DNA from 4 places in the Metasolibacillus sp. FSL H7-0170 genome. Region 4 is predicted to be linked to each of the others. Evidence: riboswitches for the same ligand, from Rfam matches in the RefSeq annotation. Region 4 holds a riboswitch; each other region holds the start of a gene.
What was found. A riboswitch is a leader RNA that binds a small molecule or an ion and turns the genes downstream of it on or off. The one in region 4 is predicted to bind cobalamin.

Region 1 (6,199 bases), 1.7 Mb from region 4:
AAATGTATCAGGTGTTACACCTTGAATAACAAGACGACTTGCTAAATACTCAATTTCCTCTTTGTTTGCTAGATGGGCAATATCATTAAATGTAACTGAGCTTTCCGTAACAACGAATGTACCGCTTGTTTTCGTTAATACAATAATTTGACCATCCACGATTTTATGTGGTACTGCTTTATATTGACCACCAACAAGTTGTAAAACAACTGTCTTTGGCGAAATATCACTAGAAGGAATCGTTACTTTTAAGTAATCTTGCTTTGTTGAAAGTGGTTTTAATCTGCCATCAGCGGTTTCGATTCCAAAGTTGACAGTGAATTGATTATTTTCAGGCTGCTTAGTGACTGAAATTACTACGTTTTCATCTTCCGCAAGTTGAATTCCTGCAAATGTAGCTGTCGGAACTTCTACTTTGAAGTTATTTTCACTTTGAACGATAAGCGTTTGAATATTCTTTTCAAGATATTCTTGAATATTTTCCGATGTAATGACTGCTTTGTTGCTGCCAGCTTCAACTGTAATTTCAGTAACTGCACTGTCCACTACAGTTGTTTCCCCAACATTTTCAGCTTGTTCAGTTTCACAATCTTCCACGCTTTCAGGACATTGCTTTTCTTTGCATTCCTCATCATCCTCAGCGCAGACAGTACCACCAGCGCCGCCACTTTCAATTCCGTCAACATAACCACCAACATCTTTTCCTAAATCAGTTGTATAAAGCCATTCAACAGAATCATTTGCAGAGAGAACGTAATTGGCAGCAGAGTATGAAGGGAAATGACCATTTACTCGATACATCCAACCACTTAAAGCCCCGCGGTCGAATTCATAAAGACCTGCGATACCATCAATATATACGCCATACTCTGTTTGGCGATAGCTTAGTGCAATGCCATTTTCCTCAGTTACACGTCTTAAAACATCAAAAGCCGTTTCTCCAGCAAATAATTTAGTTGCTGTTGCTCTTAACGGTACTTCATTGGAAGAAATTCGAATAGATACCGTTGCATAGCCAATTTCCTCTTTTTCAGAAGGAACAGTTGGTGGATTTCCATTATTATCAGGAGGGGAAGGCTCCTCCTCATCGCTATCATCCCCGTCGTCAGGCTTAGATGGATTATCTTTCGTATCTGACATATCGTATAGCGTTGTTTGTCCACTTAGTAAACGGTTGTAGGCTGCTAATGTATAACCAACCTGCACTGTTGCCATGCCATTTGCATTTGTTTGGCTATGAACATGTTTAAAGCCACCGTCAGTTGATTGATATGTCATTATATTAGAAATGACTTTGTTAAATCGTTCATCCTTATTTACATCAATCCCTAAGCTTACAAGTGCTGTTACAACTTGGGCAGCACTTTCAGGGTTTTCAGAACCTTTGAATGAAGAAAAATCTGCTGATTTATAGCCACCATTAGGTAATTGTATTATTGCTAATTTAGCAATTGCTCGATCAATTACTTCTTTTACTTTTATATTACTTTGATAATATGGTGCAAGTGCTTGTAGTGTCATCCCTGTTACGTCTGCGTCATCATTACTACCACTTAATGCAAAGCCACCAACACCTTTAATTTCCTTCGATAAAATATAATCTATTAATTTATCTCGCGTTGTTGTTGCTGTTTCTGGCAAATCGAATGCCCAAGTATCAAGGGCAATCAATGAATAGACTGCGGAGTTTATGCCAGGACTTATAGCAAAATTATAATCTGTTAACTTTTCTACAAGATTGTAACCACCAACATCTCTAGGATCTTTACCAATTGCAGTAAGTGCAATAATTACTCGAGACCAATCTGTTGATTGGCTACCTATTTTCCCATTTGTTGCTTTTACATGTTTTACGAGATTGCTATAATATTGCTCATAATAATCTTTATATTTATCAGAATTGTCACCACGAGCTAATGTTAAAATTGTCCATTCTGAGCCATAAGTAGGTATAGCTGAGCTTGATAATAAATAATTGGCAACAGCATGATAGGCATCGACTGTAGGAGGTTGCAATTCTATTAAACGTTTTTGTAAAGCCTCTAATATTGCATAGTTTGTGACACGAGTTTTGAATTCATCTAGCAATTGGTCATAGGCCAGCTGTGCCTCAATTACTTTCGATCTGTCAGCCCAAACTAGTGTTTCTACAGAAGGAAGCGCATCAATTTTAGAGATAACTAGATTGATATCACCTTCTGCATTCAGTATTTTTTCTTTTTCTAACAAAGTATTATAGTTGCCTATGCGACTTTGCCAGTTTCCAGGGTCTGTTATACGTAATAAGCTTTGATACGCATCTTTAGCTGCTTTTAATTGCTCAAAAGCGAATGGGCTAGTTACATCAATGGCATCAATTAACAATGCTACATATTTTGCTTCCTTGGCAAAAAGCTCTTGTTTGTTTGTGACGTCATCTTTAAACGGTTGATTTACAGGGGGTAAACTAGGGACCCATGGATTAGGCACTGTTCGGACGCTAGTTATGCCATTATACTTTTTTCTAGCATAGTCTAGAGATTCTTTTATTATCGGATTTACTGTTAAATCTTCTATTTCTGGAAGTGCGTCAATAGCAAGAATTGCATATTTAACTTCTTTTTCAGCTAACGCATGATCAAGAGCTTCTAATGTTGAATCAGTCGGCTTCCATCGACCGCTAATGTTGAAAAGAGATGTATATACTTTACGTATTTCTTCAAGCTGAGCACTAAGATTTGCATCTAAAGTCGTTATTTGCTCAACAGGAGGTGTCGCATTAGTTGGATCGGTCATATAGTTGATGGCGAAGTTAGCTTCTTTTTGACGTAACAGTTGTTGATAAGGCGTCGTATCGAATATATTTCGTATGCCTAACTGTTGTAATTTAGCTTCTTTTTCTCTAATTGCAAGTAGTTGTTGATAAATCGCTTCGGTTGGTTCTAATTCATCAGGCAATGCGATAATTAAATCGCTTATTTCCTTTACTGCCTCTGGAACAACCTGAACTTTAACAGTTTTAGATATTGTATCTACGGTAGCAGTAATCTCTGTATCTCCAATGCCGACAGCTGTTATGAGCCCATCGGCATCAACTGCTGCAACTTCAGGATTACTCGAAGTCCATGTAATTATGGCGCTATCATCTGTAGTTGGGATAGAAGCAGTAAGTTGAGCTGTATCACCCGATTTTAATAATAAAGGTCCCTCTGGATTCAGCTGGATAGCATTAATTAAAAGCGGTGTAAATTCCATAAAAGGAGCTAATCCATCTGAATCACCTAATGGTATCTGTTGCCCAAGCTCGCTTTCAGATTTTAATACATTATCTTGCTCTGTTGAATCTTCCAATTCTATTTCATTATTAGGCTCTATAGCATTATCTTGTTCTATTAAATTATCAAGATTACTATCGCTGATTTCATTAGTATTTTCAATGTTTAGCTCGTTTATTTCTCCTTCTAAATGCTGTGCTTTAATTACACTAACTGGAGAGAATAGTGATAATACTAAAATAAAGACAAGTGCTATATGCAGTTGTTTTTTCCATATAGTCAATTCAAAATCACACCTTTATAAATAGTTAAATACTGACAAGGAAAGAGTGTATCACCTTGTCAGTATTAGTTGACTTAGCTATTGTACTTCGATTTCAAGAGGATCACTTGCTAAACCGCCAAGTAATGCACTAGCAGAGGCCGTAATGATAATAGTGCCTGCATTTGCTTGACCTGCAAATGTAATGACAGCTTGTTGATTTGTATTCACAGTAATCGACTGCGCTGTTAATGCAGTTGTACCTGTATTAATTGTCCAATTTGCTAAATTAGAAGCCGCCACAGTATTAAATAAATCACCAGTTAAATTTACTGTAACAGATGGATTTACATCATCGACAGCAACTGTATTTGTAGTCTTTAATTGAGCCCAAGTTGTGTAATACACACGAACTACATCATTAGCAGATAATACATAAGCGTCTAATCCAACAGTGGGACTGTTACCATTTACTGTATATACCCAGCCATCCCAGCCACCTAGGCTACCAGCTGCTAGTCCTTCGATTGACTCAAGATATGGACCAAAAGTAGGGTGAACTGTTACGACATAAGACTTGTTTTGAGCTGTTAATACTTGCTCTAAAAATGATAATGCAGTTGTACTAGCAGTAACATCTTGAGTTGTAGAAGTAACAATAGGTGTGCCATATAATCCATCAACAGATAAGGAAACATTTGACACTGTTGCTCGTTGTACCTCATTTACCGGCTGTAATACCGCCGCACTTGCTGCTGGTGATACGAGCGAAACTGCCAAAAGCAGGGCAAACGCTAGATGCCACCATTTTTTGAATTGAACCATTTACAAAACCTCCTATTTTTTATTTCGTGAATGTTTTGCAGTTAACTCAAAAATAAAAAGATGCTCCTCCAAAAAGGGGAAGCATCTCATGGAAAACAGAAAATAGGCATAGTGTGCCTGTCCGTCTATTTGCCGTAAGTTCTCCTAGCTTCCGAAGAGAGTTAATACGATGAAATAAAGGCAGGTCTCCTGGCTCGTGTATCCTAGTTCAGAACCTTCCCATCTACTAGAGGCATTTTTCCTCGTTGGACAGTGGTATACTCTGTAGTCATCTACACTTACAGTTGCGGAAACAGCTTCGGTTTTGCACCGAATTCCCTATTAAGCTCATAAATTGAGCACCTTTATTCTGCAATTACTATTCACTTATTGGTAAGTGTAGCATAATTCTCTGGTTTTCGAAATAGTTAGAAAAAGAGAAAAGACCATCTGAAATAATAAACGTTTCAGATGACCTCCTTTAAATTTAAAATATTACATCATATTTGCAATTTGTAGCGTTCTTTTTAGTATTTTTGCCGTTTGTCCACGAGTTAATGGAACTTTTGGCTCAAAATTTCCATTCTCTTTTCCTGTCATAATATTAAGGCTATTTAATAGCTCAATATAAAGGTTTTCTCATATCCCTATGAATGTTACTATCAATTTGAGTGTTAAAAATAAGAAGAGGGGTGGCTGACGCATGACAGCAAACACATGGGCATATGCCAAACGCTTAGATGAAACATATGAAATTGCCTCAATGCGGGAGGAGTTTTATATGCAAGAGGGGCGTATTTATTTCGATGGCAATTCATTAGGGCTGATGTCAAAGCGTGCAGAAAAGACGTTACACAGCTTGATGAATTCATGGAAAGAATACGGTATTGATGGTTGGACAAAGGGCGAGCATGCTTGGTTTTTCCTTGCTGAGAAGCTTGGTGCACAAATGGCACAAATTGTAGGCGCACAAAAGGAAGAGGTAGTTGTCACTGGCTCGACAACGAGCAATTTACATCAGCTCGTTGCGACATTTTACAAGCCAGAGGGAAAGAGAACGAAGATTTTAGCGGATGAATTAAATTTCCCCTCTGATATTTATGCTTTAAAATCACAACTAGCATTAAAGGGTTATGATGAGTCACATTTAATTCGTGTGGCATCACGAGATGGGCAAATGCTAGATGAAGAAGATATTATTGCGGCAATGACAGATGAAGTAGCATTAATTGTTTTACCGGGTGTGCTTTATCGCAGTGGGCAAATTTTAAATATGGAGCAATTAACGAAGGCAGCACATGAACGTGGTATTATAATTGGCTTTGATTTATGTCATTCAGTTGGCTCAGTTGTACATCATTTACATGACTGGAATGTGGATTTTGCTTTTTGGTGCACGTATAAGCATTTGAATGGCGGACCGGGTAGTACAGGGGCTCTTTTTGTGCATGAGAAGCATTTTGGGACAGCACCGGGCTTAGCTGGCTGGTTTGGCTCAAATAAAGAAAAGCAATTTACGATGAGTCATACATTTGAGCCAGCATTTGAGGCTGGGGGCTTTCAGGTAGGAACACCAAATGTGTTGAGTATGGCGCCATTGTTAGGAGCGCTTGGGTTGTTTAATGAAATGGGCATTGATAATGTGCGAAAGCGTTCGTTGGCATTATCAGATTACATGCTGCAATGCGTGGAGGATATGCTTGGTGAATATAGCTTTAAAGTGTGTAGCCCAGTAGAGCATGAAAGGCGTGGTGGTCATATTTATCTAGAGCATCCAGATGCCGCACGCATTTGCAAGGCATTGAAGGAGCGCGGTGTTATTCCTGATTTCCGTGCACCACAGGGGATTCGCTTAGCGGCAGTTGCAATGTATAACACA
Region 2 (6,199 bases), 1.6 Mb from region 4:
TATTCAATTAATTAAACAAGTCGGCATATCAAGACCTGAAGAAATCGTAAAAAACTATCCTCACCAGTTATCAGGCGGTATGCGTCAAAGAATTATGATTGCTATGGCAATTATATGCAAGCCTAAATTACTTATAGCAGATGAACCGACTACCGCTTTAGATGTTACGATACAAGCACAAATTATAGATTTAATTAAAGAAATTCAGGCAAATAATAATATGGCATTGATGTTAATCACACATGATTTAGGTGTTGTACATGAATCCTGTGATCGTGTAGCGGTTATGTATGCTGGGCGCATTGTAGAAATAGGTAAGGTTAAGGATGTATTGCATAAGCCTTTACATCCTTATACACAAGGATTATTAGCATCTTTACCAACAACAGCAGCTGGACAAGCACGATTATCGTATATTAAAGGAAACGTGCCAAGACCGGGAAATTGGTCTAAAGGCTGTAGATTTGCGGATCGTTGTCCACAAGCAATGAAAAAATGTCATGAAGTACCACCTGAATTAATAACTCAAGAAAATCAGACGAGCGTTGCTTGTTGGTTATATGAAAACGAGGCGGTGAGTACGAATGGAAATCAAGGATGAAGTAATACTAAATGTAAAAGAGCTCAAAAAATATTATCCGATGAAAAAAAACAAAGCGGGTGCTACAGTTGTAAAGGCTGTTGATAATGTCGATTTTCATATTAAAAAAGGCGAAACATTAGGGATTGTTGGTGAAAGTGGCTGCGGAAAATCAACTTTAGCTAAAGTCATTATTCAATTATTAGAAGCTACAACAGGTGATATTTTGCTTGAGGGCAAGTCTTTAATGAATTGCAAAGGACCAAAATTAAAGGAAGTACGTCGCAGTATGCAAATGATTTTCCAAGACCCTTACGCAAGCTTAAATCCTAGATGGACGATTGAGAGAACCTTATTAGAGCCATTAATTGTTCATAAAATTGGAACAAAGCAGGAACGGCAAAAAATTATTAAAAACATTATGAAAGATGTGGGGTTAGACGAATCCTATTTATCGCGATACCCACATGAATTCAGTGGCGGTCAACGTCAGCGTATCGGGATAGCTAGAGCGCTTGTCTTAAATCCGAAGTTAATTATTGCAGATGAACCTGTCTCAGCACTCGATATATCTGTCCAAGCTCAAATATTGAATTTACTGAAGGATTTACAAGAGGAATATGATTTAACCTATATGTTTATCACGCATGACCTTTCTGTTGTTCAATATATAGCAGACCGAATAATGGTTATGTATTTAGGGAGAATTGTAGAAATTGGCGATACGGAAACGATATTTTCCAAACCTTTACATCCTTATACAGAGGCGCTTATCTCAGCAGTACCTCAAGTAACAGAGGAAAAAAGTAAAGAGCGCATCATTATAAAAGGAGATTTGCCAAGTCCAACATCACCACCAACTGGCTGCCACTTTCATACTCGCTGCCCATTTGCAATGGAAAAATGCAAAACGGAGCAGCCACAACTACAATTTACAAATGACTCAAGGGCAGTAGCGTGTCACTTACATTCTTGATAATAAAGTGAGCCTATAATCAATGGAATTTTATATACAGAAAGAGGGTGTTTGAAAAGCTATTTTGAGACACCTTCTTTTTGTCGTGGAAAGCAATATCACTTTGCTACGGCTTCGCATTCTTCACAGAAGAAGCATGGGGAGCCGTTACTACATTAAGAATGCAAGACATCCGCATAGCTCTCGTGATTTTTTTCAAACTCAGCTTTAGCGAATGGGCATAATGGAAGTATCTTTATATTGTTTGTGCGTGCATGTTCAACAAATGCCTGTACCATTTTTTTACCGACACCTAACCCACGTGCAGCATCATAAACACCCGTATGGTCAATAATATAAAACTTATCGTTGGAATTGACGAATGTCATCTCGCCAAGTTCTACACCATCTTTTGTAGCGATAACTCGTTTTTCTTCAATAGTAATTTCCATAATTGCTTCCTTCCTAAAGACATATTGCAACGCCTTTGTTGGGCATGTGTCAATAATACGAGCTACCTCATCAGCAGATTTAGCATCTACTAGTACCCACGGTTTTCTTTTTGGATTGAACACATCAATGCTCCCTTTAACACAGTTCCCAACATGCTCACATAAATCCTTTGAGTAAAAAACGTCGATTTTTTCTCCACTATATTTACGATAACCAGCGTTTAATAATTGTTGTTCACTCATTTTCACCCATCCTCCCTCATAATGTAATATGAAAGCTTGTTTTTATCTTACTTAAAACATTAAAAGATGGCAATGAAAAATATCACTTATAGTTTGTCCCGCATTAACGGGCAGTAAGACGCCCACTTCAAAACTTATGTGAAAATATGCTAAGGATAAGTGGGAGATTAACTGCCCGTAAATGCCCGAGTGGTTCAACTAACAATCCGTGGAGAAAAGCATCCACGGATTGAAGGTTCACTTTATCCCGCATTAACGGGCAGTAAGACGGCCACTGCAAGATTTAAGTGAAAATACGCTAAAGGATAAGTGAGAGATTAACTACCCGTAAAAGCCCGATTGGTTCAACTAACAATCAATTGCGTCACATTGTAATTGATTACATAAGCAATTGAGGTTGTTCATAACGCACATAGGATACTCCACAATTGATAGCAGCTTCCATAGCTGTTTTTGATGCTTCTTCAGCAAAGGGATGACTAGCATCGACAACACAAGTAATCTCGTGTTGTGTAATCATATCAACTATTTCATTAACTGATAAATCGCTAATTAAAAAGGTGCCAGCCAGGCAAGTACCTTTTGTGATAAGAGTGTGCCCTTGTTGTTGTAAAGTGACAGCTAATTCTCGAGTTTCATTTATTCCTTCTATAAATAAAATCATATGAGCCCTCCTCATGGTCTAACGTGCTTAAAAATAAAAAAGCTGTATCTCTAAAAGTGAAGAGATACAGGCTATGAGATTCCATGTTTAAAAAGTGCGTATATATTCGTATATACACATTCCTTACATTTGATGTCTCGCCTATACTTCTCCCTCCGAAAAGCAAGTGACTAATTAAACGAGCAGGTTTCCTGGCTCGTGCTTCTTTTTACTTTCACATCTTCCCATTCGCTTGAACAGTGATTTTCGTGATTTCATCTGCACTTACAGTAGCGGGGGCTGCATTAGCTTCTCACTAATTTCCCTTTTACCTCAGCATTGCTAAGCACTCATTTAACCATCATATTCGATTATGATTTTACGATAACATATTTTATGCAAATTTCAACTGTTTTATTTTAAGAATGTGCTTAATAGAGCGCTGATTTCCATTGCGGTTGGCGCATTTCCTCCAACTAATGTATTTTCGTTAGAAGGTTTACGGGGGCACTTGTCACTTCTATTTCAACTAGCATGAAAGCAAGCCTAACTCATTCTCATTTTTCAATTGGGCTTATTTGGAAGCCAATACGCCATATTTATTTTTAATACGCTCGAGTTTTTCCCTTATAGGCTTTTCTAATAATAATAAAAAAATCACATTGGAAACAGCATAAACAATCATAAATGGTACAGCGGAAGTTAACGCAAGTACATAAGCTTCCCAGCTGAAAACACCGTACATGGAAATCGTTCCCCAAATGTCCATACCGAAGGAAAAGAAAACGCCTGCAAAAATACCGAATAAAATAAGAGGAATTTTTTTATGCATGATACCTGTTTTACCGAGCAAACCTGCTATAAAGCCAATCATTCCCCACATAAACATTTGAAATGGCGTCCAAGGACCCTGTCCAAAAAACATATTTGATACTAATGCAGAAATGGCTCCTGTTAAAAAACCTGCCTCCGCTCCAAGTGAAAAACCTGTAATCGCTGTGATTGCAGCGACCGGCTTGAAGCCGGGGGTAATGACAAATAACGCTCGACCCGCCACTGAAATAGCAGACATTACGGCTATTACTAAAATTTCGCGCGGCTGAGGCTTTCTCCGTTCAAATGACAGGAAAAAGGGAACAGATGCTAAAATTATAATGACAATTGAAATAAAATAATATTTCCTATCAGCAAATAATGTAATACCCGCATATAAAGTAAGAGGAATTAACACTAAGATGACAAATAGAGAGATGATTAAACGAATGTTTTTTGACATAAAGTAACGACATCCTCACATGTAATGGCATTGCTCAATTGTTCTCTTGTTATTCGATGGGCAGCCGTTGTATAAAAGCTGTTTCCACTATAAAACGCGCGAGGCTCATCCTCTGATACGATATTGCCATCAAAAAACAAGGCACATCTACTGCTATATTGGGCTGAAAATTCAATATCATGTGTCACCATAATAATGGTCATACCTTTTACTTGTAAATCCTTTATTATTTTCGCGAGTTCTTCTTTTGCATGTGCATCTAGTCCTTTTGTCGGTTCATCTAGTAGCAGAATTTTAGGTTCCATTAATAAAAGCTTTGCAAGTGCTAATTTTTGCTGTTCCCCACCGCTTAAATCATACGGATGTCGATGAAGCAAATGTGTTAAGTTAAATAATTGAATCGTCTCTTGTATTTTTCTATCTTCTATTTTATGTAAATAAGCCATATCATCTAGCTCTTGGCGAACTGTTTTTTGTACAAATAATGATTTTGGGTCCTGCGGTAATAAAGTTAAATATTGCTGATACAATTCTTTGTTGCTGTAGCTTTTTAAAGCTTTATTAAATAATAATAATTTGCCACGATAAGGCTTTTGGAGTCCTGCTAAAATAGCAAGCACTGTAGATTTCCCAGTGCCATTACCACCGATAATTGTTAAAAACTCACATTCCCTTACTTGTAGATTAAAATGCTGAACAATATCTAAACCATTTTTTTCGTAGCGAAAGGCAACATCCTTTGCCTCTAATACAATATTTGCTGTATTTTTTTCTGTTGTTGCTAGCATATGCGATGAGGCAGCGTTGAATTGCTGGTTGCTAAGCCAGCGTTGTCCCTCGCGGATTGTAAGAGGGACGGGCCCTACTCCGTTCAGTAGATGGAAAATCTTCATTGCGGTCGGCAGTGCTGTCAGCATCGCATGATTCGCTGGTAGCTTCTTTAAAATTGCCTTTGGTGGACCGTCGAATAAAATGCTGCCCTCATCCATAATAAATACTCGGTCGGCAAGTGGTAACACTTCTTCTAAACGGTGCTCAATTAAAATAATTGTAATGCCTAATTCTTTATTTAAGCGATGCAATGTTTGAATAAATTCCAAGGCAGCTATTGGGTCTAATTGTGATGTTGGCTCATCAAGCAGCAATAATTTTGGCTGCATGACCATAATTGATGCTAAGTTTAAGAGCTGTTTTTGCCCCCCAGAGAGCGCTGTTGTTTTTTGATGAAACCATTTATGGATGCCGAAAAAATTAGCCATCTCAGCTACTCTACGACGAATTGTTGGTGAGTCGAGGCCGAGGCTCTCTAATCCAAAGGCAAGTTCATGCCATACTTTATCTGTCACAATTTGATTATCGGGATGCTGGAACACATAGCCAATATCAGTAGCAGCAACTTCTGCATCTAGCTGCTGTATATCACAGCCTTTGTAGAAAATAGTTCCTGTCTTATTTCCGTGTGGGCGCAACTCTCGCTTAAAATGGCGCAGTAATGTACTTTTTCCGCAGCCTGATTGACCGATAAGTACTATAAATTCTCCTTGCTCAATTGTTAGATTAATATTTTTTAATACAGAATGTGCTTCATTAGGGTATGTAAAGCTCATATTGTCGATTTTAATGAACGCCATTTTAATGCCCCCCAGATTTCGATTGCTAATGGAATGGAAAGTAGAAGGAAATAGCTACTATAAAATAAAATACTTCCACTATCCCATTTAATTGCTCCAAATGTTGGATAAAAATAAAAAGATGTTGTGCCGATGAAGCTTGCGGCTAGATTACTCAGAAAAAGCAATAGAATAAGTGCCAAGACGAAGCCATCGCGCCGTTCAAAAATAAAAAGTGAAAAGGCAGTTCGCTTTTTTATTCCGTAGCCACGCGCCTTCATAGAATCAGCAGTATCAATAGCATTATCCAATGCCCAAGTAATTAAAATAGATATTATACGCACAGTACATTTGATGCGATGCCAAAATGAGCCAGCCGTATAGTCCATGCCAATAACTTTTTGCGCTTGTACGATTTGTGCTAGCTGATGGCGAAAACG
Region 3 (6,199 bases), 1.2 Mb from region 4:
ATGCACGGCTTTTGGGACATCCCTTGAATGCTGAAAGAAGTTAATGCTCTTCCCCCACTATCTCTCGTATTACATTATTATAGGCTAGTTGAATTTCAATCTTATCATCTTTATCATTTGCAATTAACTGCGCCACTTGTTCATGCAAAGTTTTTGAAACACCATTTAGCTGATTTTGCATAATATTTGATTTTAATAATTGCTCATAATGTTTTACTACCTGTCTATCCATTTTGTGCACCTCTTTAAATTACTTGCTCGATTTGCTGACGCAATGTTTTCGCTGCTGCTACCATATTTGCTAACGCTGCCACCGTTTCTGGCTCCTTACGCGTTTTTAAGCCGCAATCTGGATTTACCCAAAATTGGTTACGTGCTAATACTTGTAGGCTATCTTCCATAATTGTCAGCATTTCTTCCTCACTTGGCACGCGTGGGCTATGAATATCATAAACACCTAAGCCGATGCCTTTGTCGTAAGGGTTATTCTGTAGTGAGCGAATGAGCTCTCCATGACTTCTAGACGTTTCGATTGAAATTACATCCGCATCCAAGGCACTAATTGGCTCAATGAAATCATTGAATTCGCAGTAACACATATGTGTATGAATTTGCGTTTCATTCTTTACGCTGGCTGTCGCCAGCTTAAAGCCTCCTACAGCCCATTGTAAATAAGCATCCCACTGCTCTTTGCGAAGCGGTAAGCCTTCTCTTAATGCGGGCTCGTCTACCTGAATAATGGAAATACCTGCTTGCTCAAGTGCCTCGATTTCCTGACGCAATGCTAATGCAATTTGATATGTCACGTCTTTACGCTCTATATCATCACGCACAAATGACCAATTCAGAATTGTTACAGGACCTGTTAACATTCCTTTCACACGACGCTTTGTTAAGCTTTGTGCATAAAGTGTTTCCTTCACAGTCATCGGCGCTTCCCACGCTACATCTCCGTAAATAATTGGTGGCTTTACACAGCGTGAGCCGTAAGATACTACCCATGCATTTTCAGTAAATGCAAAACCTGCTAGCTTTTCGCCAAAATATTCTACCATGTCTGTCCGCTCAAACTCACCATGCACTAGAACATCAATATCCAGCTCCTCCTGGATTGCAATCCAGCGTGCTGTTTCTCGCTTTAAAAATTCATTGTACACTTCAGTTGTTACATCACCTTTGCGCCATGCATTGCGCTTTTGCTTTACTTCATCTGATTGCGGGAAGCTACCAATCGTCGTTGTAGGAAATAACGGTAATTGTAGCGCCTTCTGTTGAATTGCCACACGCTCTTTATAGGATGTTTTGCGCTCAAAATCTGCTTGCTGAATCATTTGAACTGCCTGTTGTACTCCCTTATTGTTGCGAATAGGATGGTTTTTCAACGCTTCTATCGCCTTCATGCTTGTTGATATGGCGCTATTAGTTGATGTGTCCTGTCCATTCAAATAAGCTGTTACTTCCACAATTTCAACTATTTTTTCATCTGCAAAAGCAAGCGCATCTCGCAAGGTCGAATCGAGCCTTGCTTCAAACTTCGTCGTAATAGGTGTATGCTGTAAATGGCACGAAGGCTGAATCCATAGCTCCTTAGCACCTGAAAGTTGCTCAATTGCCTTCACCGTCGAATATACTTCCGCTAAATTTGCCCGCCAAATATCTCGTCCATTGATGATACCAATAGCTAAAACTTTGTCTCCTGGGAAACCATGCTGACGTAGTGCATTCATATTATGCGTATAGCCATGTATGAAATCTAGCCCAATACCATGAACTGGGAGCTGTGTAAGCTGCTCGTATGCTGATAAGGATTCAAAATATGTTTGTAACATCAATTTCGCTTCTGGTACAGATGCAGAGAGCTGTGCATATATTTCCTGCACAAGTTGAATTTCTTCCTTATCTAATGAAGTAACAAGCGCCGGCTCCTCAAGCTGTATCCATTCCGCGCCAACCTCAGTTAGCTCCTTTATTATTTGTGCATATAAAGGTAAAATGGCTAAAACGAATGACGCTTGAGATACGCGGTCATAGCCCTTTGTTAGTTTTATAAATGTATAAGGGCCAATAAGTGTCGGCTTTGCGGTAATATCAAATGCAGCCTTTGCTTCTATAAAATGCTTTAGCACTGTATTTTCTGTTAACTGTAGTGGTTGCCCTTCGTATTCAGGCACAATATAGTGATAATTCGTATTAAACCATTTCGTCATTTCACTTGCGACTGCCTCTTTATTGCCACGTGCCATAGCATAATAAGTTTGCAAATCAACTTTCCCACCTTGCCAATTAAAGCGCTTTGGTACAAGTCCAAACATAACAGCCATATCCAGCACGCGGTCATAATTGGTAAAATCGCCAACTGATACTACATTCAATCCTAGCTGCAATTGTTTTTCGATGCGACTTAAACGAATTTCCTTTTGCTGTGCTAGAAAATCCTCTTCTGTTATTTCGTGTTTCCAAAACTTTTCTAAAGACTTTTTCCATTGGCGATTTTCCCCAATATATGGATAGCCAATCGTTGTTGTTACATATGCCATTTCACAAACCAACCTTTCAAAATTAGTTTTTTACAACAAAAAACCATTTTCCCTCATTGGAAAATGGCTAATTAATTTATATATCGCAAAAAAACACGTAATGGTATTCCATTCGCTCTTGTTTTATCGCTCGTACTTGTAACATTTATCGTTACTTTTCACCACCTATTTCCACGTAGGTATTTGGTGTGTACTAGATATTGGCAGGTCTCCTGGCTTGTCATCACAGCGCCTCACAGCCTTCCCAGTTTCCCACCAGTGGCATTTGTGATTTGCTCCGACTTACAGTTGCGGGACAGCGTCGGATTTGCACCGACTTCCCTTTTAAGCCAAACCTTCGCTTGGCACCAACTCTTACACATTATTCAATTGTGCTATTACTTTATCATACTTTTATCTAAATGTGCTATCTTTTCTTAATATTTTTATTTCTTTAGTATGTTTTAAAAAAAGCTGTAAAAAGGCGTGTCTCAAAATGAATTTTCAGACACACCCTTCCCCACTGCTCTCAACAATTTGATTTTCCATTAGCAAAGAGCCTCTTTATTTACGCTTTAAAAACAGTAATGCTAATCCAGCTAATATCACAACAATAATTGCTGACATAAGCCAGCCGCTTTTAGTGCTTGCTTCCTCTGCTGCATTAGCCGCTGTTTGCTGTAGCTGTACATAATGCAATGCCATATCTTCTACAGAATTCTCTTCCGCATGATGGTCGTCATGACCATGACTGTGACTATGACCGCCACTTGCTGTTGTAAAATAAGACAGCTCAACAGTGCTACCTATCCAATCCTCTGCCTTGTCAGAAGTTGCAGAAATACGCGGATGTCCAGATAAAGGATATTCATGACCAGCGATGACTAGAATCGTTGTTTTATCTTCCATTTTTACTTCTTCAATCACACCTGTAGGACCAGTAACGAAGCCGCCCATTTGTGGCAATGTATGACCGCCCATATCATCATTCAAATGCGCAAAAATAAAATCGATATATTGTGCCTTTGTCATTGTTGCGTCTGGCTCATCAAGATTTAATGCCTTATGGAAAAGCGCTGTATTTAGCTCCTTATATGTAATATCACCCTCTAACGAGGATACATATTCCTCCTGCAAACTAGCATTTGCTTGCTGCTCAAAATCTTCCCCCTCTAATTGGTAAAAGCCCGCAACCCATGCTGCAAATTCCATACGTGATAAGTTTTTTTCTTGCGCTAGCTTCATATCCTGTCCATTATAACCAAGCAACCCTAAACTATTTAACAATAGTATTTTTTGCGCATTTTCAGCAGTTGGTTCAACGTCCTCATAGATGTTTTTCTCTGTCATAGTATGCGCCGAAACGCTTTGAGCAGCTATTAAAAAGCATAGCCCTAAAAATGCAAATATTTTTTTCATACTTTTTCCTCCCATTATCTATCTGCTTTTTCAGTATAGCCAAGAAATGTGAGTAAAGTATGAAATTACTTTCGTTTTTTTAGGGAATTTTCAAATTCCACACTGCAAGTAATTCGTGCTAAATAAGATGGCTTTATTTGCACCTAAAAAAATGTTCCAATGCTTGCTGAAATGCTGTCATTTTATGCTGTTCTTTCAGCGCAAGGCGGAACCACTCGCCATCCATACCAATAAAATTTTGTGTATGCCGCAGGACAATTCCTTTTTGTAATAGTGAGAAATAAAATTTTGTCGCATCATATGTAGACGGCAAACGGAAGGCTACATAGTTCGTTTTACTCTTCGTCACAATGCAGCCTTTTTCCATCAAAAATGGAATAATTACTGCACGATTTTGTGCTGCCTGCTGCCTTGATTTTGCACAGAAATCCTCTTCCTGCAATGCTTGCATACCAAGTGCAATCGAGATTGCACTGACATTCCAGTGGGGTAGCTCTTGCTTTATTTTGAAGGCATGCTGTGTAAGTGCATAGCCAAGTCTCACACCTGCCATACTATACATTTTTGTCATAGAACGAAGGATAATTAAACGATTAGAGCTAGCTACCAGCTCCGCCATGGACTCTGTCTCATCTGTCCAATCCATAAATGCCTCATCTATAACAAGGTCACAGTCCACTCGCTCTCCATATTGCAATAGTTCAATCAATTGCTTTTTAGGCGTTACAACACCCGTCGGATTGTTTGGATTACAAATATATAAAGCTTTCGCGCCGCACATTGCCTCCTTTAATCGTTCCATCGGCAAAGAATAGTTCGTTAGCTCCTCTACTTCAATTGATTGAATAATAGCCTGCTGCTGCTCCAATGTGCGTGCATATTCAGAGAAGGAAGGCTGCACAATGACAATTTTTTCGCGTGCATAACATCTCGCTAAAGCCATTAAAATTTCTGCCGCACCATTTCCTATAACGATATATTCTGTCGCTACATTATGTCGGTATGCCAACTGACTTCGTAGTGGCTCTGCATCCTCATGCGGGTAGGCGGCGATTTCTTGAAATAACGATGTCCAAATAGCCCCAAAGCTTGCTGGTGGTCCTAAGAAGTTAACGTTTTCACTTAAATCAATGATTTGCTCCGGCATTTCAAGCTCTAACTCTCGATACAATGTACTTGGATTAGCTCCATGTGCTGGATATCGCATAAATAACACCTCCTATTAATAACGTAAAAATAATCGTCACTGTGTATAGATGCTGTATAGTGTGCAAAATATGCTGTTTATTTAATTCTACGGTCGGCTCCCCCATATACGCACGAAACGTTGTTTTACCTTGATACATATTTTCACCACCGAGACGAATGCCTAGCTGTAAAGCAGTTGCAGCTTCTAAATAGCCGCTATTTGGGCTTGGATGCTTCTTAGCATCGCGTAGCCAGTAGCGAAGTCGCGTTTGCATTGAAAAAGGACCTTCGTTTTTCGTACATAGTAAAATAAAAAATCCTGTTATACGGCTTGGTATAAAGTTCGCCACATCATCAAGCTTTGCAGCAAAGCATCCAAACTGGCAGTAGCGCTCGTTACGATAGCCAACCATTGAATCGAGTGTATTGATTGCCTTATAGACCCACACACCTGTCGCACCAAAGAACAGCGCATAAAAAATCGGTGCCGTAATACCGTCACTTGTATTTTCAGAAACTGTTTCAACAACACCACGAACAATATCAGGCTCCTCTAAATGTTCTGTATCACGCCCGACAATCCAACTAAGCTTCACTCGTGCCTCTGCTATATCTCCTCGCTGCAATGCATGATAAACGACTAACGCTGCATCCTTCAAACTCTTTTGTGCAATGGCAATGGCGATAAAAATAACTTCAAGCACCGCAGCCAGCCATAGCGACACAAGCCCAGCCAAATAAATGATGAGCCAAACGATAAGCCCTGTAACAATAATGACAATTAGCGCTGTTACGGCTCCTTTTAGATAGCGTGCTGCCCCACCATTACAGCGGCGCTCCAAAAATGAAATGAGCTTCCCTATCCAAATAACAGGATGCGGCCATGTTTTCGGATCTCCGATTATTCGGTCAAGTATAATGGCAACACAAACAATAATGATATTCATTGTAGCTCGCCCCTTTGATACGCCTCATAACTATCAATCGCTTTCCGCAATGTAGCAGCTACCCCTTTGCCTATAAGTGCTCCTAAACGTGTAATCGAACCTCCATATTCATGAAACTCCCCTCGCTCT
Region 4 (6,199 bases):
AGCACCAAGTTATGAGCCCTTAAAAATGACTCTACCTCGTCCTTCATATTTTCAGCATGATAAGTAGTTTCGACAGTGCGATTAATAAAGGTCGTATACCAGCCCATACCTGCATTATAAACTGCTGATGATACAACCTTTAGCGGTGCCTCCGCTTGAAAGTGCACATAGCTGTCCGTTATTGCGAAATGCTCCTTCGTCACCGGCGCGAATACATTTTCCTGCTTGAGCCTTGGTAGCTGCGTTACTTGAGGCTTTGGTAGCTCTGGATGTGCATATGTAGTCACCCTTGCCCCGTAGACCTCTGCAATTTGCGCTTCTAGTAACACCTCATGCGGCTTGCCGAATGCCTTGACTTGCCCCTTATCCATTAACAAAAGCTCGTCACAATACAATGCTGCTAAGTTCATATCGTGAAAAACTGATACTACCGTTAATTCACATTCTAACGCTTGTTTGCGAATCATATCTAATATTTGCTGCTGATGCGCAATATCTAAATGATTTGTCGGCTCATCAAGCAATAAAAGATTCGCACATTGCGCAAGTGCCTGTGCGATAAAAGTGCGCTGCTGCTCACCGCCCGATAAATATTCCAAATAAGCATGCTCATATTGTTGCACACCTGTTTGTCGCATCGCCGTTTGTACAGCCTGCTCATCTTGCTCCGACCAACTGGCAAAGAAACTAGATTGATGCGGATAACGACCGAGCGACACCGCATCACGTACAGAATTGGAAAAAGCGTTAGCATGTAACTGAGGCAGTACAGCCATTTTTTTCGCAAGCTCCTTCGTTGAATAGGCATCAATTCCCTTACCATCGAGTAAAATTTGTCCACTTATTGTAGGTAAAACGCCGCTAATCACCTTTAACAATGTAGATTTGCCACTACCATTCGGTCCGAGAATCCCCAGTATTTTCCCTTTAGATACTGTGAATGAAACATTTTTAATAATCGGTGTCGCACCGTAGCCACCAGAAATTTGCTCTACTTGTAGCATTATGCTCCCCCTTTTCTACGTTGCTTGTAAAAAATATAAGCAAAAATGGGCGCACCGATAAATGCTGTAATGACCCCAATAGGCAGCTCTGTTGGGGCAATGATTGTACGTGACACTAAATCGCAAATCACGAGAAGGCTTGCGCCATTAATGAGCGATAAAATTAGCAGCAAACGGTGGTCTGCTCCGACAAGCATGCGCACCATATGTGGCACGACAAGCCCAACGAAACCAATCGTACCAGAGACGGCAACCGCAGCACCTGTCAGTATAGAACCACCAGCTAAAATAATATATTTACTGCGCTTCACATCAACGCCTAAATGCTTTGCACGCTCTTCTCCGTAAACCATCGCATTCAGCTCACGACGGTTTAACCAAATTAAAAGTACACCGATAATAACGAACGGGATAATCATTTGCACATATGGCCAGCCGCGCATCGAAACGCTACCAAGTAGCCAGCCCATAATCATTCGTAGCTGCTCCCCTGTCAACGCAATCATTAAAGAAATACAGGAACCTAAAAAAGAGCTAAAAATAACCCCAGTTAATATTAATGTCTCCATTTTCATCGTTCGGTCAACAAGGCGCGCAAAAGTCATCACAATGATCATTGTTATCGCTGCGCCAAGCATACTAAAAATCGGCAATGTGAAAACGCCAAGCATCGGAAGCGATACTGAAAAATAAATAGTTGCCACTGCACCGACAGAGGCCCCTGACGAGATACCGAGCGTATATGGATCAGCGAGTGGGTTTTTTAATAAACCTTGAAATGCCGCCCCCGCTATCGCCAGCGACGCACCAACGAGCGCAGCAAGCATTACTCTAGGCATTCGAATATTCCATAAAATACTGTAGGCGGTTGGGTCAGCCTCTCTATCCCATAAAGTAGATAGCGGTATGTTCACTGAACCTACCGCAACTCCTAACCATATACTTATGAGTAGTAATGCAATTGATATGACATATGCAATTACTGCCTTTTTATTTTGACTCAAATAGAATCGCCTGCCTTTAAATAAACGCTTATTCTGGAGTAGGGCTATCCAAAAAGGGAATTTTGTATTGGTATCGTATTAAAAGGGAGATTTTCGTTTCTTCTCTATCGCTTAGGAATATAAACCTTTTACCAAAGAGTCATCGTCCAAAACGCTGATTATAGACGTTTTTTTAGATGTCCCCTTTATTTGGAATAATCAACAAATGTTCAATTTCTTATAATTCTTTTAGGCAGCCCTCATCCAGACTTATCCCGCATTAACGGGCAGTAAAACGCCCACTTCAAGACTTAAGTGACAATACGTTAAAAGATAAGTGCGAGATTAACTGCCCGTAAATGCCCGAGTGGGTCAACTAACAATCAGTGGGGATGAGGAATCCCACTGATTGAAGTTTCACTTTATTTAAAAATTTCTGGATACATTGCCTTTGCAATTGATTCTACCCCATCCGCAATGCGAGGACCTTGACGGCTTGTCATACTGCCATCTACAGTGTAAACTGCGCCGTTTTTCACCGCATCCATTTCAGCAAATGCTGGGTTATTTAAAACTGCGTCCACATCTTCTGCGTATGTCACGATAATTGTGCTTGGATTGCTTGCAACAAAATCCTCTGGACTATACATTGGCCATTCATCCGCTTCAACAACGTTTTTAATATTGATTGCTTTTAGCATCTCATCCATAAATGTGTTTTGACCAACTGCATAAATATCTGGTGTCATACCAACAACAACGAAAGCTGATTTTTCTTCTTGTCCTTCCACTTTTGCCTGTATATCAGCTAGCTTCGTTTTAATAGATTCCACCATTTTCTCTGCTTCTTCTACTTTACCTGTTAAAGTACCGATTTGTTCCATTGTCATATATGTTTCTTCAAATGTTGCCGCATTTTTAACGACGAACACCGTTACGCCCGCTGCTTCTAATTGCTCTAATGCTGGCTCAACTGCGAACATGCTTGATTCATGTGCAAAAACAATATCGGGCTGTAAGGAGACGATTTTTTCAACATTGTATTCCATGCTACCGACTCTTTCTTTTTCAGCTACTGCTGGTGGATAATCATCAATATCGTTGACGCCAACAACCTCATTTTCTAAATTTAAAGCAAATAAAATTTCTGTATTTGATGGTGTTAAAGAGATGATTTTTTCTGGTGCATGCTCAAGCGTAACCTCTCTGCCTAAAGCATCTGTTACTGTCGCAGGAAAGGCTGCTGCGAGCTCGTCCGTTTCTTGCTGTACTTCTGTTTGCTGCTCATCTTGCGTTTGTGGCTCCTTATTGTCATCCTGTCCACACGCTGCAAGCAAGCCTGTTGCTAACAGCATCGTCATTATAATTGACCAAAACTTTTTCACTTCTAATTCCTCCTAATTAAACAAAATAACAAAAAAATCCCTCGACAAATACGAGAGATTATAATAGGGCACTATTAAAATAGCGGCGCCACCCTATCCTCGTAGGTTGTCATTGGCTTTACACGAAAGGCAGGTCTCCTGGCTTATGCATCATACATCTCTAGCGCCTTCCCAAAAATTCAGTGGCATACCGCTAGAAACTAGCATTTACAGTGGCGGGACCGCATCAGATTTTCACTGATTTCCCTTTTACTCCTTATCATCTACAAGGAACCTTTTGTGCTTCACTATGAACTTTTTTATCTTTGACAATGAATAAAATCTCAATGTCTCCACTTTAATTATAGCGAAAAAATTGAGATTGTGTAGGTGCTAAATATGGTAGTTATACTCTTCAGGTAGTACGCGACGTAAAAACTGCTTTGTGCGCTCCTCTTTTGGTTGTACAAAAATCTCATGCGCGGAGCCTTCCTCAACAATTTGACCTCCATCCATAAAAATGACATGGCTTGCTACATCTCGCGCAAATGACATTTCATGTGTGACGACAATCATCGTTGTGCCAGACTTCGCGATTGTTTTCATGACCTCTAAAACTTCCCCTACAAGCTCGGGGTCAAGCGCTGATGTCGGCTCATCAAATAAAATTACATCAGGCGATAATACAATAGCTCGGGCTATACCAACCCGCTGCTGCTGACCACCAGATAATTGACTTGGGTAGGCATCATATTTATGCGTCAAACCTACTTGATCGAGTGCCTCTTTCGCAAGTCCATACGCCTGCTCCTTATTCATTTTCCTACCTATAATTAAGCCTTCTGCGACATTTTCCAGTGCCGTTTTATTATGAAATAAATTATAATTTTGAAATACAAAGGCGGTTTTTTTACGTACAGCAAGCACTTCCTTTTTAGAGGCATTTTTTAAATCAACTGTTATTTCACCAAAGCTCGCCGTTCCTTTATCCGCACGCTCCAAAAAATTAATACAGCGCAGCAATGTTGTTTTACCTGAACCACTGGGACCTAAAATAACAACAACATCCCCTTTTGAAACAGTTAAATCAACGCCCTTTAAAATCTCATTGCGCCCGAATGATTTATGAATATTTGTAATTTGTAGCATCAGCTCTCCCCCTTTACATTTAACTTTGAAGATTCATTTTATAGCGACTTAAATAGCGTTCATAGCGTTTAAATAAATACTCTACCGTCATACATAAAATTAAATAAACGATGAAAATATCGATATATGCCTCTAAATAATTGTAGCCAACATTAGCAGCAACCTTCGCCTTCAATGTAATTTCCTGTAACGAAATGGCATAACCAAGCGATGTCGCCTTAATCAAATTAATCGTTGCTGTACATAAATTAGGTAGCGCCACTACCAAAGATTGTGGAATCACAATACGCCAGTAAGCCTGTGCCGTTGTCAAGCCAACAGAATGCGCCGCCTCTAGCTGCCCTTTAGGAACAGTTTGCAATGCAGAGCGGAACACCTCAGTTAAAACTGCGGCTGTATTGAACGTAAATATAATAAGGGCATACCATAATGGATTCACATCATAAATGGAGTAATTGATATTATATTTTTCAAATAGACCTGCTAAAATGAGTGGGATGCTGCTGTAGAGCACAAAAATTTGAATAATTACTGGCGTGCCACGCACAAAAGACACATAAATTTTTGTTAAACGGTTAATAATCGGCACTTCATAAATACGCGACATGGCAAGTAGAAAAGCTAAAGGTATTGCTAATATAAGCGATACAATCGTTACCAATAACGCAATTGGCACACCGCTCACCGCAACCCAAAAGGTATTTATTAAAAATGCTATATTAATAAAATCCATGCACATCACTCCTTATGTTGCCTTGATTGAGCTCTTCCCTTTGCTAAATGCTCGCTCCAATTTTGCAAATAGCTTCTCTAACGTAATCGACAAAATCCAATAAATAATAGCTAAAGCCATAAAAATTTCTAACGTATGCGTACCATAGTTATTCGCAATAATTAAATTTGCCTTTCCTACAATATCGATAAAGCCTATCGTATAGGCAAGTGCCCCTTCCTGTAATACCGCAATTAAGCCATTTCCAAAATTCGGTATGGCAACAACAAATGCTTGTGGAAAAACAATGCGTCGATAGGCTTGCAGTGGTGTGAGACCGACGCTAACAGCTGCCTCATGCTGTCCTCTATCAATTGCTAAATAAGAAGAACGAATTACCTCGGACATCATCGCCGCAAACTGTAAGCTAAATGTTATCACTACAAAAACACCTGTATGCACATTATGCAAATTGATATTTAATAAATTTTCAGCGAATGCCGGAACCCCGTAGTACACAAGAAATAATAATACAATTGAAGGCGTACAACGGATAATTGTTGTATAGCCATTCGCAAGCCAACGCAGCAATGCATGATTGCTTAATTTCGCCATCGCTAACACCAATCCAGCAGCACTACCAAAAGCGACCGCAAGAGCAGCAACATATAATGTCACAAATAAAAATGGCAATAGCTGTGGAAGCGCTGACCATAAATAAATGATATCAAAGTATTTTTCCATTCATCTCACCACCGATTCATTATGTATGCAGCTATTGGGAAAGCAGTTTGCATATGCTCTCCCTTAGCTAATCAATTCATCTAACGTTTTACAGAATCTAACACTTTGAATAAATCCTTACCGTAAAATTGTTCGCTTAGCTTATTTAGCGCATCCGTTTCCTTTAACTGCTGAATTGCTTTATCATAGGCATCTGCGAATTCCTGCTCCTTTTTATTAAATAGCGGCCATGTTTTAATTACT

Region 1: another riboswitch for cobalamin. It lies ahead of MHH70_RS16790 (DUF4430 domain-containing protein); the one in region 4 lies ahead of MHH70_RS08995 (ABC transporter substrate-binding protein).
Region 2: another riboswitch for cobalamin. It lies ahead of MHH70_RS16755 (precorrin-6A/cobalt-precorrin-6A reductase); the one in region 4 lies ahead of MHH70_RS08995 (ABC transporter substrate-binding protein).
Region 3: another riboswitch for cobalamin. It lies ahead of metE (5-methyltetrahydropteroyltriglutamate--homocysteine S-methyltransferase); the one in region 4 lies ahead of MHH70_RS08995 (ABC transporter substrate-binding protein).

Annotation. Positions count from the first base shown of each region.
Region 1 is NZ_CP151964.1:3,592,349-3,598,547, forward strand. It holds gene MHH70_RS16785 (S-layer homology domain-containing protein) at 1-3,537, opposite strand, end outside; gene MHH70_RS16790 (DUF4430 domain-containing protein) at 3,616-4,341, opposite strand; cobalamin riboswitch at 4,503-4,702, opposite strand; gene kynU (kynureninase) at 5,024-6,199, shown strand, end outside.
Region 2 is NZ_CP151964.1:3,582,632-3,588,830, forward strand. It holds gene MHH70_RS16735 (ABC transporter ATP-binding protein) at 1-601, shown strand, start outside; gene MHH70_RS16740 (dipeptide ABC transporter ATP-binding protein) at 585-1,556, shown strand; gene MHH70_RS16745 (GNAT family N-acetyltransferase) at 1,712-1,987, opposite strand; partial or broken gene MHH70_RS16750 ((4Fe-4S)-binding protein) at 2,018-2,230, opposite strand; gene MHH70_RS16755 (precorrin-6A/cobalt-precorrin-6A reductase) at 2,610-2,894, opposite strand; cobalamin riboswitch at 3,058-3,242, opposite strand; gene MHH70_RS16760 (ECF transporter S component) at 3,448-4,149, opposite strand; gene MHH70_RS16765 (energy-coupling factor transporter ATPase) at 4,128-5,780, opposite strand; gene MHH70_RS16770 (energy-coupling factor transporter transmembrane component T) at 5,753-6,199, opposite strand, start outside.
Region 3 is NZ_CP151964.1:742,210-748,408, forward strand. It holds gene MHH70_RS03460 (hypothetical protein) at 41-232, opposite strand; gene metE (5-methyltetrahydropteroyltriglutamate--homocysteine S-methyltransferase) at 246-2,537, opposite strand; cobalamin riboswitch at 2,722-2,904, opposite strand; gene MHH70_RS03470 (hypothetical protein) at 3,081-3,935, opposite strand; gene MHH70_RS03475 (aminotransferase class I/II-fold pyridoxal phosphate-dependent enzyme) at 4,069-5,142, opposite strand; gene cbiB (adenosylcobinamide-phosphate synthase CbiB) at 5,117-6,070, opposite strand; gene MHH70_RS03485 (adenosylcobinamide amidohydrolase) at 6,067-6,199, opposite strand, start outside.
Region 4 is NZ_CP151964.1:1,935,633-1,941,831, forward strand. It holds gene MHH70_RS08985 (adenosylcobinamide amidohydrolase) at 1-1,004, opposite strand, end outside; gene MHH70_RS08990 (iron ABC transporter permease) at 1,004-2,008, opposite strand; gene MHH70_RS08995 (ABC transporter substrate-binding protein) at 2,410-3,372, opposite strand; cobalamin riboswitch at 3,483-3,665, opposite strand; gene MHH70_RS09000 (amino acid ABC transporter ATP-binding protein) at 3,745-4,500, opposite strand; gene MHH70_RS09005 (amino acid ABC transporter permease) at 4,520-5,233, opposite strand; gene MHH70_RS09010 (amino acid ABC transporter permease) at 5,246-5,956, opposite strand; gene MHH70_RS09015 (transporter substrate-binding domain-containing protein) at 6,037-6,199, opposite strand, start outside.